One region of the Pseudomonas sp. TWP3-1 genome, then DNA from elsewhere that is predicted to be linked to it. Evidence: predicted binding sites of a transcription regulator. Region 1 holds the regulator's gene; the other holds the start of a gene.
What was found. The regulator FliA, encoded in region 1, starts transcription of late flagellar genes. The targets are predictions, from matches to a motif close to CTAAAGTTTNNNNNNNNNNNGCCGNTAA.
Positions count from the first base shown of each region.

Region 2: ACP7BN_RS00795 (methyl-accepting chemotaxis protein) is a predicted target of FliA. The motif match lies at 2,416-2,443, and genes of this name have one in related genera.

Region 1 is NZ_JAFCUQ010000009.1:135,361-140,452, reverse strand. Features, by position in the region: gene ACP7BN_RS14670 (chemotaxis protein CheA) at 1-192, opposite strand, end outside; gene ACP7BN_RS14665 (protein phosphatase CheZ) at 247-1,035, opposite strand; gene ACP7BN_RS14660 (chemotaxis response regulator CheY) at 1,058-1,429, opposite strand; gene fliA (RNA polymerase sigma factor FliA) at 1,597-2,337, opposite strand; gene fleN (flagellar synthesis regulator FleN) at 2,334-3,164, opposite strand; gene flhF (flagellar biosynthesis protein FlhF) at 3,278-4,618, opposite strand; gene flhA (flagellar biosynthesis protein FlhA) at 4,630-5,092, opposite strand, start outside.
Region 2 is NZ_JAFCUQ010000001.1:177,778-182,869, forward strand. Features, by position in the region: gene ACP7BN_RS00775 (LysR substrate-binding domain-containing protein) at 1-655, shown strand, start outside; gene ACP7BN_RS00780 (MmcQ/YjbR family DNA-binding protein) at 652-1,011, shown strand; gene ACP7BN_RS00785 (DUF1294 domain-containing protein) at 1,008-1,436, opposite strand; gene ACP7BN_RS00790 (undecaprenyl-diphosphate phosphatase) at 1,433-2,263, opposite strand; gene ACP7BN_RS00795 (methyl-accepting chemotaxis protein) at 2,572-4,206, shown strand; gene pnuC (nicotinamide riboside transporter PnuC) at 4,420-4,983, shown strand; gene ACP7BN_RS00805 (AAA family ATPase) at 4,980-5,092, shown strand, end outside.

The DNA of each region.
Region 1 (5,092 bases):
CACCAGCTCATTGAGCTGAAGGAAGCCGGCGCCCCCTTTTACAGTGTGAAAACCGCGAAAAATTGCGTTGAGCAGATCAGCATCATCCGGGCGGCTTTCCAGCTCGACCAATTGTTCTGACAGCTGCTCAAGAATCTCGCCGGCCTCAACCAGGAAATCCTGAAGGATCTCTTCATCGGCGCCGAAGCTCATTAATGGGGTGCTCCTACAGGTCTAAAAACCCAAAAAACCTAAAATTCAAAAACTCTAGAATCCGAGGCTGGATAACAAATCGTCCACATCGTCCTGACCGGACACAACGTCTTCTCGTTTATCGGCATGAATCTGCGGACCTTCACCCTGCGAGAGATGTTTTTGTGGATCTTTTTCAGCGAGCATCGCCGCACGGTCATGTTCGATGCCCGCAAAGCGGTCAACCTGACTGGCCATGAGTACGAGTTTGAGCAGATTGCTTTCGACTTCGGTGACCAGTTGGGTCACGCGCTTGATCACCTGACCGGTCAGGTCCTGGTAATCCTGAGCCAGCAGAATGTCGTTGAGGTTGCTCGACACCGCACGGTTGTCCGTGCCGCTGCGTGCCAGAAAACCGTCAACCCGACGCGCCAGCTCGCGGAACTCTTCAGCCCCGACTTCGCGACGCATGAAGCGGCCCCAGTCGGCGCTCAGGCTCTGGGCTTCATCAGCCAGGCCGTTGACCAGCGGGGTGGCGCTTTCCACCAGATCCATGGTGCGGTTGGCCGCGGCTTCAGTGAGCTTGACCACATAGCCCAGACGCTCGGTTGCGTCGGTGATTTGCGACACTTCCTCGGCCTGCGGCATGTTCGGGTCAATCTGGAAATTGACGATCGCACTGTGCAGTTCACGTGTGAGCTTGCCAACTTCCTGGTACAGGCCACGGTCACGGGTCTGATTGAGCTCATGGATCAGTTGCACAGCGTCGCCGAACTTGCCCTTTTCAAGGCTTTCGACCAATTCGACCGCGTGTTTTTTCAGGGTCGATTCAAAATCGCCCTGTGAAGATTCGTTGTTGTCCATAGCTCCCCCGTGGCGCAGTTTCTCAACCGATGCGTTCGAAAATCTTCTCGATCTTGTCTTTCAACGCCTGGGCCGTGAAGGGTTTCACCACATAGCCGTTAACACCGGCCTGGGCTGCTTCGATGATCTGTTCGCGCTTGGCTTCAGCGGTCACCATCAGCACTGGCAAGTGCTTGAGTTTTTCATCGGCGCGCACGTGGCGCAGCAGGTCGATACCGGTCATGCCCGGCATGTTCCAGTCTGTTACCAGAAAGTCGATGCTGCCGCTGTTGAGAACCGGAATGGCGGTGATGCCATCGTCAGCCTCGACCGTGTTGGTGAACCCAAGGTCACGCAACAGGTTTTTGATGATCCGCCGCATCGTTGAGAAGTCATCAACGATGAGGATTTTCATGTCTTTGTTCAATTCGACCTCCAAGCAGTCTTAAACGCGCCCAGCACCTGGACGCGCCATTTCAATCATTCCGGCAAAGCACTCGATGACTGTCTGGAGCACAACAGAGCAAGACCGGTGCCGTTCACCACCGCACCAGCCTCCTCTACAGTGTCCCCACACTGTCTTCAGCGCGCTCGCCACTCCCCCAAACGCCCCCGCAAACGGGCCGCGCACTGGCTGTGTAACTGGCTGACCCGCGATTCGCTGACGCCAAGGACTTCACCGATTTCCTTGAGGTTCAGCTCTTCGTCGTAGTACAGCGCCAACACCAGTCGCTCACGCTCCGGCAAATTGGCAATCGCGTCCGCCAGCGCGGCCTGGAAGCGCTCATCTTCCAGATCGCGCGACGGCTCAAGATGAGCACTCGCGCCGTCCTCGTGCAGCCCTTCATGTTCGCCGTCCTGTAGCAGGTCGTCGAAACTGAACAGGCGGCTGCCCAAGGTATCGTTCAAAATCCCGTAATAATCGTCGAGACTCAATTGGAGTTCGGCCGCAACTTCGTGATCTTTAGCGTCACGGCCGGTTTTAGCTTCAATCGAGCGAATTGCGTCGCTGACCATACGGGTATTGCGGTGAACCGAGCGTGGAGCCCAGTCCCCTTTGCGCACTTCATCGAGCATGGCGCCGCGGATCCGGATGCCCGCGTACGTTTCGAAACTGGCGCCTTTGCTGGCGTCGTATTTGGTCGAGACTTCCAGCAGACCGATCATCCCGGCCTGAATCAGATCTTCGACCTGCACACTGGCCGGCAAGCGTGCCAGCAAGTGGTAGGCGATGCGTTTGACCAGTGGCGCGTAACGCTCGATCAACTCGTACTGCGCGTCACGTGCCGACTTCTTGTAGAAATTCATACCGCTGGCGGTCATAGAACAGGCCCTGCCGTTTGCTGCACGAGGCGCTCGACGAAAAATTCCAGATGCCCACGCGGGTTGGCCGGCAGCGGCCAGGTATCGACCTTCTGTGCGATTGCCTTGAACGCCAGCGCGCACTTGGAACGCGGGAAGGCTTCATAGACCGCACGCTGCTTCTGCACCGCTTTACGCACACTTTCGTCGTAAGGCACGGCGCCGACGTATTGTAGGGCGACATCGAGAAAGCGATCCGTGACCTTGGTCAACTTGGCGAACAGATTGCGCCCTTCCTGCGGGCTCTGCGCCATGTTGGCGAGGACGCGGAAGCGGTTCATGCCGTAATCGCGGTTGAGCAACTTGATCAGCGCGTAGGCGTCAGTGATCGAAGTCGGCTCGTCGCAGACCACCAGCAACACTTCCTGCGCTGCGCGCACGAAACTGACTACCGAGTCACCAATACCCGCAGCGGTGTCGATCACCAGTACGTCGAGATTGTCGCCGATGTCGCTGAATGCCTGAATCAGACCGGCATGTTGCGCCGGGCTCAGGTGCACCATGCTCTGAGTGCCGGAGGCGGCCGGCACGATGCGAATCCCGCCGGGGCCTTGCAACAACACGTCGCGCAGCTCGCAGCGGCCTTCGATCACGTCGGCCAACGTGCGTTTGGGCGTGAGGCCCAGCAGAACGTCGACGTTCGCCAGCCCCAGGTCAGCGTCCAGCAGCATGACCCGACGGCCAAGTTCTGCCAGCGCCAGGGACAAGTTCACTGAAACGTTAGTCTTGCCGACGCCACCTTTGCCGCCGGTCACCGCGATCACCTGTACGGGATGCATGCTGCCCATGTTATTTCTTTACCTTGTCTTGCATAGACGGAGGCCACATTACTGGCTGCGCGTTCACAACCGGAACAATGCGTGGCAGACCACCGATGTAGGTACAAAAACTGTTCATTACCTCAGCCAACCTGCTTGGTCGGACTGTGGTAGATATCAGCGAACATGTCGGCCATGGCTTCTTCGCTGGGTTCTTCCTGCATTTGCACGCTGACGGCGCGACTGACCAATTGATGACGGCGCGGCAGATGCAAATCATCCGGAATCCGTGGGCCGTCGGTCAGGTACGCGACCGGCAATTCATGACTGATCGCCAGGCTCAACACTTCGCCAAGGCTGGCCGTTTCATCCAGTTTAGTCAGGATGCAGCCGGCAAGCCCGCAACGCTTGTAACTGTGATAAGCGGCGGTTAGAACCTGTTTCTGGCTGGTGGTTGCCAATACCAGATAATTTTTTGAGCGAATGCCACGCCCGGCCAGACTTTCGAGCTGCATGCGCAGTGCCGGATCGCTGGCTTGCAGGCCGGCGGTATCGATCAGCACCACGCGTTTGCGCAGCAGTGGATCCAGCGCCTGCACCAGCGATTGGCCCGGGTCGACGTGAGTCACCGAGACGTTGAGGATGCGACCCAAGGTCTTGAGCTGCTCCTGCGCGCCGATGCGGAAACTGTCCATGCTCACCAGCGCGATGTTCTGCGCGCCGTACTTGAGCACGTAGCGTGCGGCGAGTTTGGCCAGGGTGGTGGTCTTGCCCATGCCGGCAGGGCCGACCATGGCAATCACGCCGCCCTCTTCCAGTGGCTCGACTTCCGGGGTGGCGATCATCCGCGCCAGGTGCGCGAGCAACATGCGCCAGGCCTGACGGGGTTCTTCAATTTCGGTGGTCAGCGCCAGCAGATCGCGCGACAACGGGCCGGACAGGCCGATGCGTTGCAGACGACGATACAGATTGGCCTGCGCCGGACGGCTGCCTTGCAGCTGATTCCAGGCCAGCGTGCCGAGTTGCACTTCCATCAGCTCGCGCAGACTGTTCAGTTCGAAACGCATCGAGTCCAGAGCACGCGGGTCGATACCGCCGGAGGCTTGCGCAGGTGCTGGAGCAGGACGTGCCGGAGCGGCGTAAGTCGGCTCGCTCAACGGCTCGGCAGCAGTCAGCGGCAGGCCAGCGGTCAACGGCAGCCCGGAAAACAATTGTTGATTGGTGTTGCCGTCGGCTTCGCCACGCAGGCTCAGCTCGGCCTGGGCGGTGACGATGCGCGACTGGGTCTTGCGCAGCTCATCTTCGAGTTCCATGTTCGGAACACGCGGAGCCAGCGCCGACAATTTGTAATCGAGCGCGGCCGTCAGCTCGACACCGCCGGCAATGCGGCGGTTGCCAATGATGGCGGCATCAGCGCCCAGCTCATCACGAACCAGCTTCATGGCCTGACGCATATCGGCGGCGAAAAAACGCTTAACTTGCATGTACCACTACCTCAGCCGTTGGGCCCTACTGTCGCAACGATCGTCACTTGCTTGTTATCCGGTATTTCCTGGTAGGCCAGCACGTGCAGTCCAGGGACTGCCAGGCGACCAAAGCGCGAGAGCATCGCGCGCACCGGGCCTGCTACCAGCAGGATAACCGGCTGACCTTGCATTTCCTGACGCTGCGCCGCTTCGATCAACGAACGCTGCAGCTTCTCGGCCATGCTCGGCTCCAGCAGAACGCCCTCTTCCGAGCCTTGTCCCGCCTTCTGCAGACTATTGAGCAATATCTGTTCCAACCTTGGCTCCAGCGTGATAACTGGCAGCTCGGACTCAGTCCCTACAATGCTTTGGACGATGGCACGCGAAACGCCGACCCGCACCGCAGCCACCAGCGCGGCGGTATCTTGACTCTTGGCGGCGTTGTTGGCGATGGCTTCGGCGATGCTGCGAATGTCGCGCACCGGCACATGT
Region 2 (5,092 bases), on a different contig from region 1:
TATGTCCAGCGAACCGCGTGGACGCTTGCGCGTGTCGTGCCCGACCGGGCTGGCGCATGAGATGTTGCCGTTGGTGATCAGCAGTTTCCTCGACAAATTCCCGCAGGTGCAGCTTGAGGTCATCCTGCTCAATCGCCGGGTGGACCTGATCAACGAAGGTATCGACGTCGCGCTGCGCGTGCGCGAACACGGCGATGAAGACCCGATGCTGGTCACCCGGCGGTTGCGTCAGGCACAAATGGTGGTGGTCGCCAGCCCCTCGTTTATTCAGGATGCACAAATCAATCATCCGCAGGATCTGAAAAGTCTGCCGGTGCTCGGCGCGCTGGAACCTGATCGCCTGGTGCATGTGCGCCTGATCGATCAGAACGCCAAAAGCTGCGATCTGGCGTTGGAAGCCCGACTAGGCATCGACGATTTTGTGGTGCGCAAAGCTTGCGTCCTCGCCGGCCAAGGGTTCACGTTGCTGCCGATGATGTTTTGCGAAGCGGAACTCGACAACGGCACACTGATACGCTTGTTGCCCGAGTGGTCATTGCCCGGTGGCTGGCTGCAAGCGGTGTATCCGCATCGGCGCGGGGTGATGCCAGCGGTGCGCGCGTGGATCGACCACTTGGTCGAATCGTTCAATGCCTGCGGGGAGCGGCTGCTATGAAAAAAGCAAAGATGAGCGAAACGGATGTTGCCGACTTCTGCCTGGCATTGCCCGGCGCACGCGAGGATTACAAATGGGGCGGCGTGCGGGTGTTTTCAATTGCCGGCAACAAGATGTTCGCCTTGCAGGGGCTGCGCGGCGATTCACTGGCATTCAAGGTCGACAAGGATTTGTTTCTCGGCCATTGCGACCGTCCGGGCATTCACCCGGCGCCGTATCTGGCGCGGGCGCAGTGGATCATCATGCACCCGCCCTACCCGCTGGGCGCCGAGGAACTGCAAGGGCTGTTGCAACGTTCGCATCAACTGGTGGTGGGCAAACTGCCGAAGAAAACTCAGGTCGGACTGCTGCTTTAGAACATCGCCGAAAGCGTCGAACCGATGAACAACTGATCAATCCAGAACACCTGATGCAACACCACGATCAGCCAGAACAGAATCTGAAACGACACCTTGCGCGTCTTGTGCCGGAACACTTGCTGGGCGATCAATGCGCCGGGCCAGCCGCCGGCCAGTTCCACTGCGTGCAGGACATTTTCCGGGATGCGCCAAGCGCCAGTACGGGCCTTGTGTTTGTCCGCCCAATACAGCAAAACCGCCAGCACGCTGACCACCGCATAGGCCGTCAGCGCTACCCGCGAGATCCCGTCCAGCCACATCGACGCGGCGCCAAACAGTGGCAACGCGCAGACGATCAGCAACACCAGCAGTTTCAACTTCAGGTACTGAATGTTGCTCCCCGATGAACGCTGATCCGGGCGGCGTGAGCGGGCATCATTCATGGCTTGGCTGCCGACCAGTCAACCCAGCCAAACTGCCAGGTCGCCAGAATCACCAGACCAAACACGATTCGGTACCAGGCAAACGCCGCATAACTGTGGCTGGCGATGAACTTGAGCAAACCGCGTACCGCGATCATCGCGAAGATAAACGCTGTGACGAAGCCAATCGCGAACACCGGAAAATCCGCCGGCACGAACAGGTCGCGATACTTGTATCCCGAGTACACCGCCGCGCCAACCATGGTTGGCATGGCGAGGAAGAACGAAAACTCGGTGGCGGTCTTGCGTGACAAGCCAAACAACAGACCGCCAATAATCGTCGAGCCGGAGCGCGAGGTGCCGGGAATCATCGCCAGGCATTGGGCGAAGCCGATCTTCAAGGCGTCGGTCCAGTGAATTTCGTCGACAGTTTCAGCGTGTACCTCGTGCTGGCGCTGTTCGGCCCACAACATGATGATGCCGCCGATCACCAGCGCTGCAGCCACGGTGATCGGGTTGAACAGGTATTCGTGGATCAGGTCGGCAAAGATCACCCCCAACACCACCGCCGGTAGAAACGCGATCAGCAGGTTGGCGGTGAACTTGCGTGCACTCGGCTGAGTCGGCAAACCGACGACCACATCGAGAATCTTGCGGCGAAACTCCCAGACCACCGCGAGGATCGCGCCGAGCTGAATAATGATGTTGAACGCCATGGCCCGCTCGCCACCGAAGTTGAGCAAGTCGGCAACGATGATCTGGTGTCCGGTACTGGAAATGGGCAAAAACTCCGTCAGCCCCTCTACAACTCCAAGAATCAGTGCCTGCAAGGCCGTCCAAAGATCCATCAATCCCCCAAGAAGCGATACCCGCTGGCATGCCCCGATAATATTTTTCCAACTGTGCACTGCGTCCAGCGTAGCTGGCTGTTTCTGTAGCGTTTTCCCGGCGCAGAGGATCGCTGCAAAACAGTCAAAATTGCGTGAAAAATCAATCTCGACTCAGGTTTTTCCGCGCGGGGCCGAAATCCTAACAGACACGCCGTATTAGCGCTGGTGCGCTGTACGACTTGAGTCGCGTATGCCCGGTCACACAAAACGTGGTTGGATGCTGGCGGTGAGTTATTACAAGAAAAAGAAATCGGAGTGACAGCGTTATGAACAGCTTGCGCAGTGTGTCGATCAGCCGACGCTTGTGGCTCATCTTGATTGTGGCCGTGGTGATGTTGTTGACCTTGGGCGTGTTGATGCTCAAGCAGATCCACGACGACCTCTATCACGCCAAAGCCCAGAAAACCCAGCACGTGGTGCAGACGGTCAGCGGTTTGCTGAACTATTACCAGGGCCTGGAAACCGCCGGCAGCCTGACCCGTGAAGCCGCGCAGAAACAGGCGCTGACCGCCATTCGCGGCTTGCGCTATGACCAGAACGACTATTTCTGGATCAACGACCTCACGCCCGTGATGGTCATGCACCCGACCAATCCGAAACTTGAAGGCCAGAACCTCTCGGCGATCCGCGATCCGGACGGCTTTGCGGTGTTCAACGAAATGGTCGCGATCGCCAAGGCCAAGGGCGCTGGGATGGTCGACTACCGTTGGCCGAAGCCCGGCGCCAGTGAGCCTGTAGCCAAGACTTCTTACGTGAAACTGTTCGAGCCGTGGGGTTGGGTCCTCGGTTCCGGAGTGTATGTCGATGACGTACAGGCCGAGTTCCAGGGCCAGGTGATCAAAGCGTCAGTCGCGGGCCTGGTGATTGCGCTGATCATGGTGCTGCTGGTGGTCCTGATTGCGCGCAGTATCGTGCGCCCGTTGCAGGAAACCGTAAACGCCATGGCCAACATCGCCAGTGGTGAAAGCGACCTGACGCGCAGTCTCGACACCCACGGCCAGGACGAAGTCACGCAACTGGCGCATCACTTCAATGCCTTCACCGCCAAGTTGCGCGGGGTCATCGGCGACTTGCAGAAATCCGCCAGCGCACTCGGCCAGTCGTCCAGCGAACTGGGCAACGATGCGACTCAAGCGCAACAGCGCAGCCAGCAACAGTCGCAGCAGATGGAACTGGTGGCCACCGCCATCAACGAAGTCACCTACGGCGTGCAGGACGTGGCGAAAAACGCCGAACACGCCGCCAGCGAAATGCGCGACGCCGAGGCACAGGCGCAGCAGGGCCAGATCAATATCGACGGCAGCCTGCAACAGATCGACAAGCTCTCGGGGACTATCGACCAAGCGGTGGAAGTGATTCGCACGCTGGCGGCCGAGAGCACGCAGATCGGCAGTGTGCTGGAAGTGATCCGTTCGATTGCCGAACAGACCAACCTTCTGGCGCTCAACGCGGCGATCGAAGCCGCGCGGGCCGGTGAACAAGGTCGCGGTTTTGCGGTGGTGGCTGACGAGGTGCGTTTGCTGGCGCAGCGTACGCAGAAATCGACCGCTGAAATCCAGACGATGATCGAACGTTTGCAGAATCACTCGGAAGCGGCTGTGAAGGTGATCGGCGACAGCAGCAAGGCCTCGCAACTGACCATCGAACAGGCGGGGCTGGCCGGTGCGAGCCTGAGTGCAATTGGTCAGGCGCTGCGTAACCTCAACGGTCTGAACGCTTCGATTGCCAGTGCCACGCTGCAACAGGCGCATGTGGTTGAAGACATCAACCAGAACGTTACTCAGGCTGCCGGACTGTCGCACAGCACGGCGCTGGCCGCGAAGCAGTCGAGCGTGGCCAGTGCGCGGTTGGGCCAGTTGAGCGAACAGTTGAACAGCCTCCTGCGCCAGTTCCGCGTGTAATTTCTCTCCCCTGTGGGAGCTGGCTTGCCAGCGATTGCGGTGTGTCATTCACCAAAAATGCTGGCTATGCCGACGCAATCGCTGGCAAGTCGAATCGTCGCACCGCAGCTCCCACAGGATTTGTGGCAAACCACAGTTATGGCGTGGAATGCTGACCTCCGCAGGTTTTTCGGTACAATCCGCGCCCTCCTCCATTTCCTCCAAGGATCTCGCATGTCCGGGCTTGAACTGTTTGCTGCCGCCCTCGGGGTGATCGCGGTCTGGCTGACGGTCAAACAGAATCCTTGGTGCTGGCCGATCGGGCTGGTCATGGTGCTGCTTTACAGCTGGGTGTTCTTTGAGGTGAAGCTGTATTCGGACATGTTGTTGCAGGTCATCTATGCCGCGCTGCAGGTCTACGGCTGGTGGCAATGGACCCGCGCCGGCTCGATGCATGACGGGCGCCAGGTGAGCCGACTCGCCCCCCAGTCGATTGTCAAAGGCCTGGCTATCGGTGCCGTCGGCAGTCTGGCGCTCGGCGCAGCCATGGCCCACTGGACCGACGCTGCGCAGCCGTGGCTCGACGCCGCGCTGACCGGTTTCAGCCTGGTTGCGCAATTCTGGATGGCACACAAACGCCTGCAATGCTGGGCACTGTGGTTCGTACTCGATGTGATTTTCGTCGGGCTGTTCCTCTATAAAGGGCTGTACCTGACTGCCGCGCTGTATGCACTGTTCACGCTGATCGCGGTGCAAGGCTGGCGCGAATGGCGTGCCGATCCGGCGTTGCGCGCATGAAAGTCGTGGTCCTGACCGGCCCGGAATCCACGGGCAAGAGCTGGCTGGCAGCGGCGCTGCAAGAACAATTCGGCGGCCTGCGGGTGGACGAGTACGTGCGCTGGTTCAT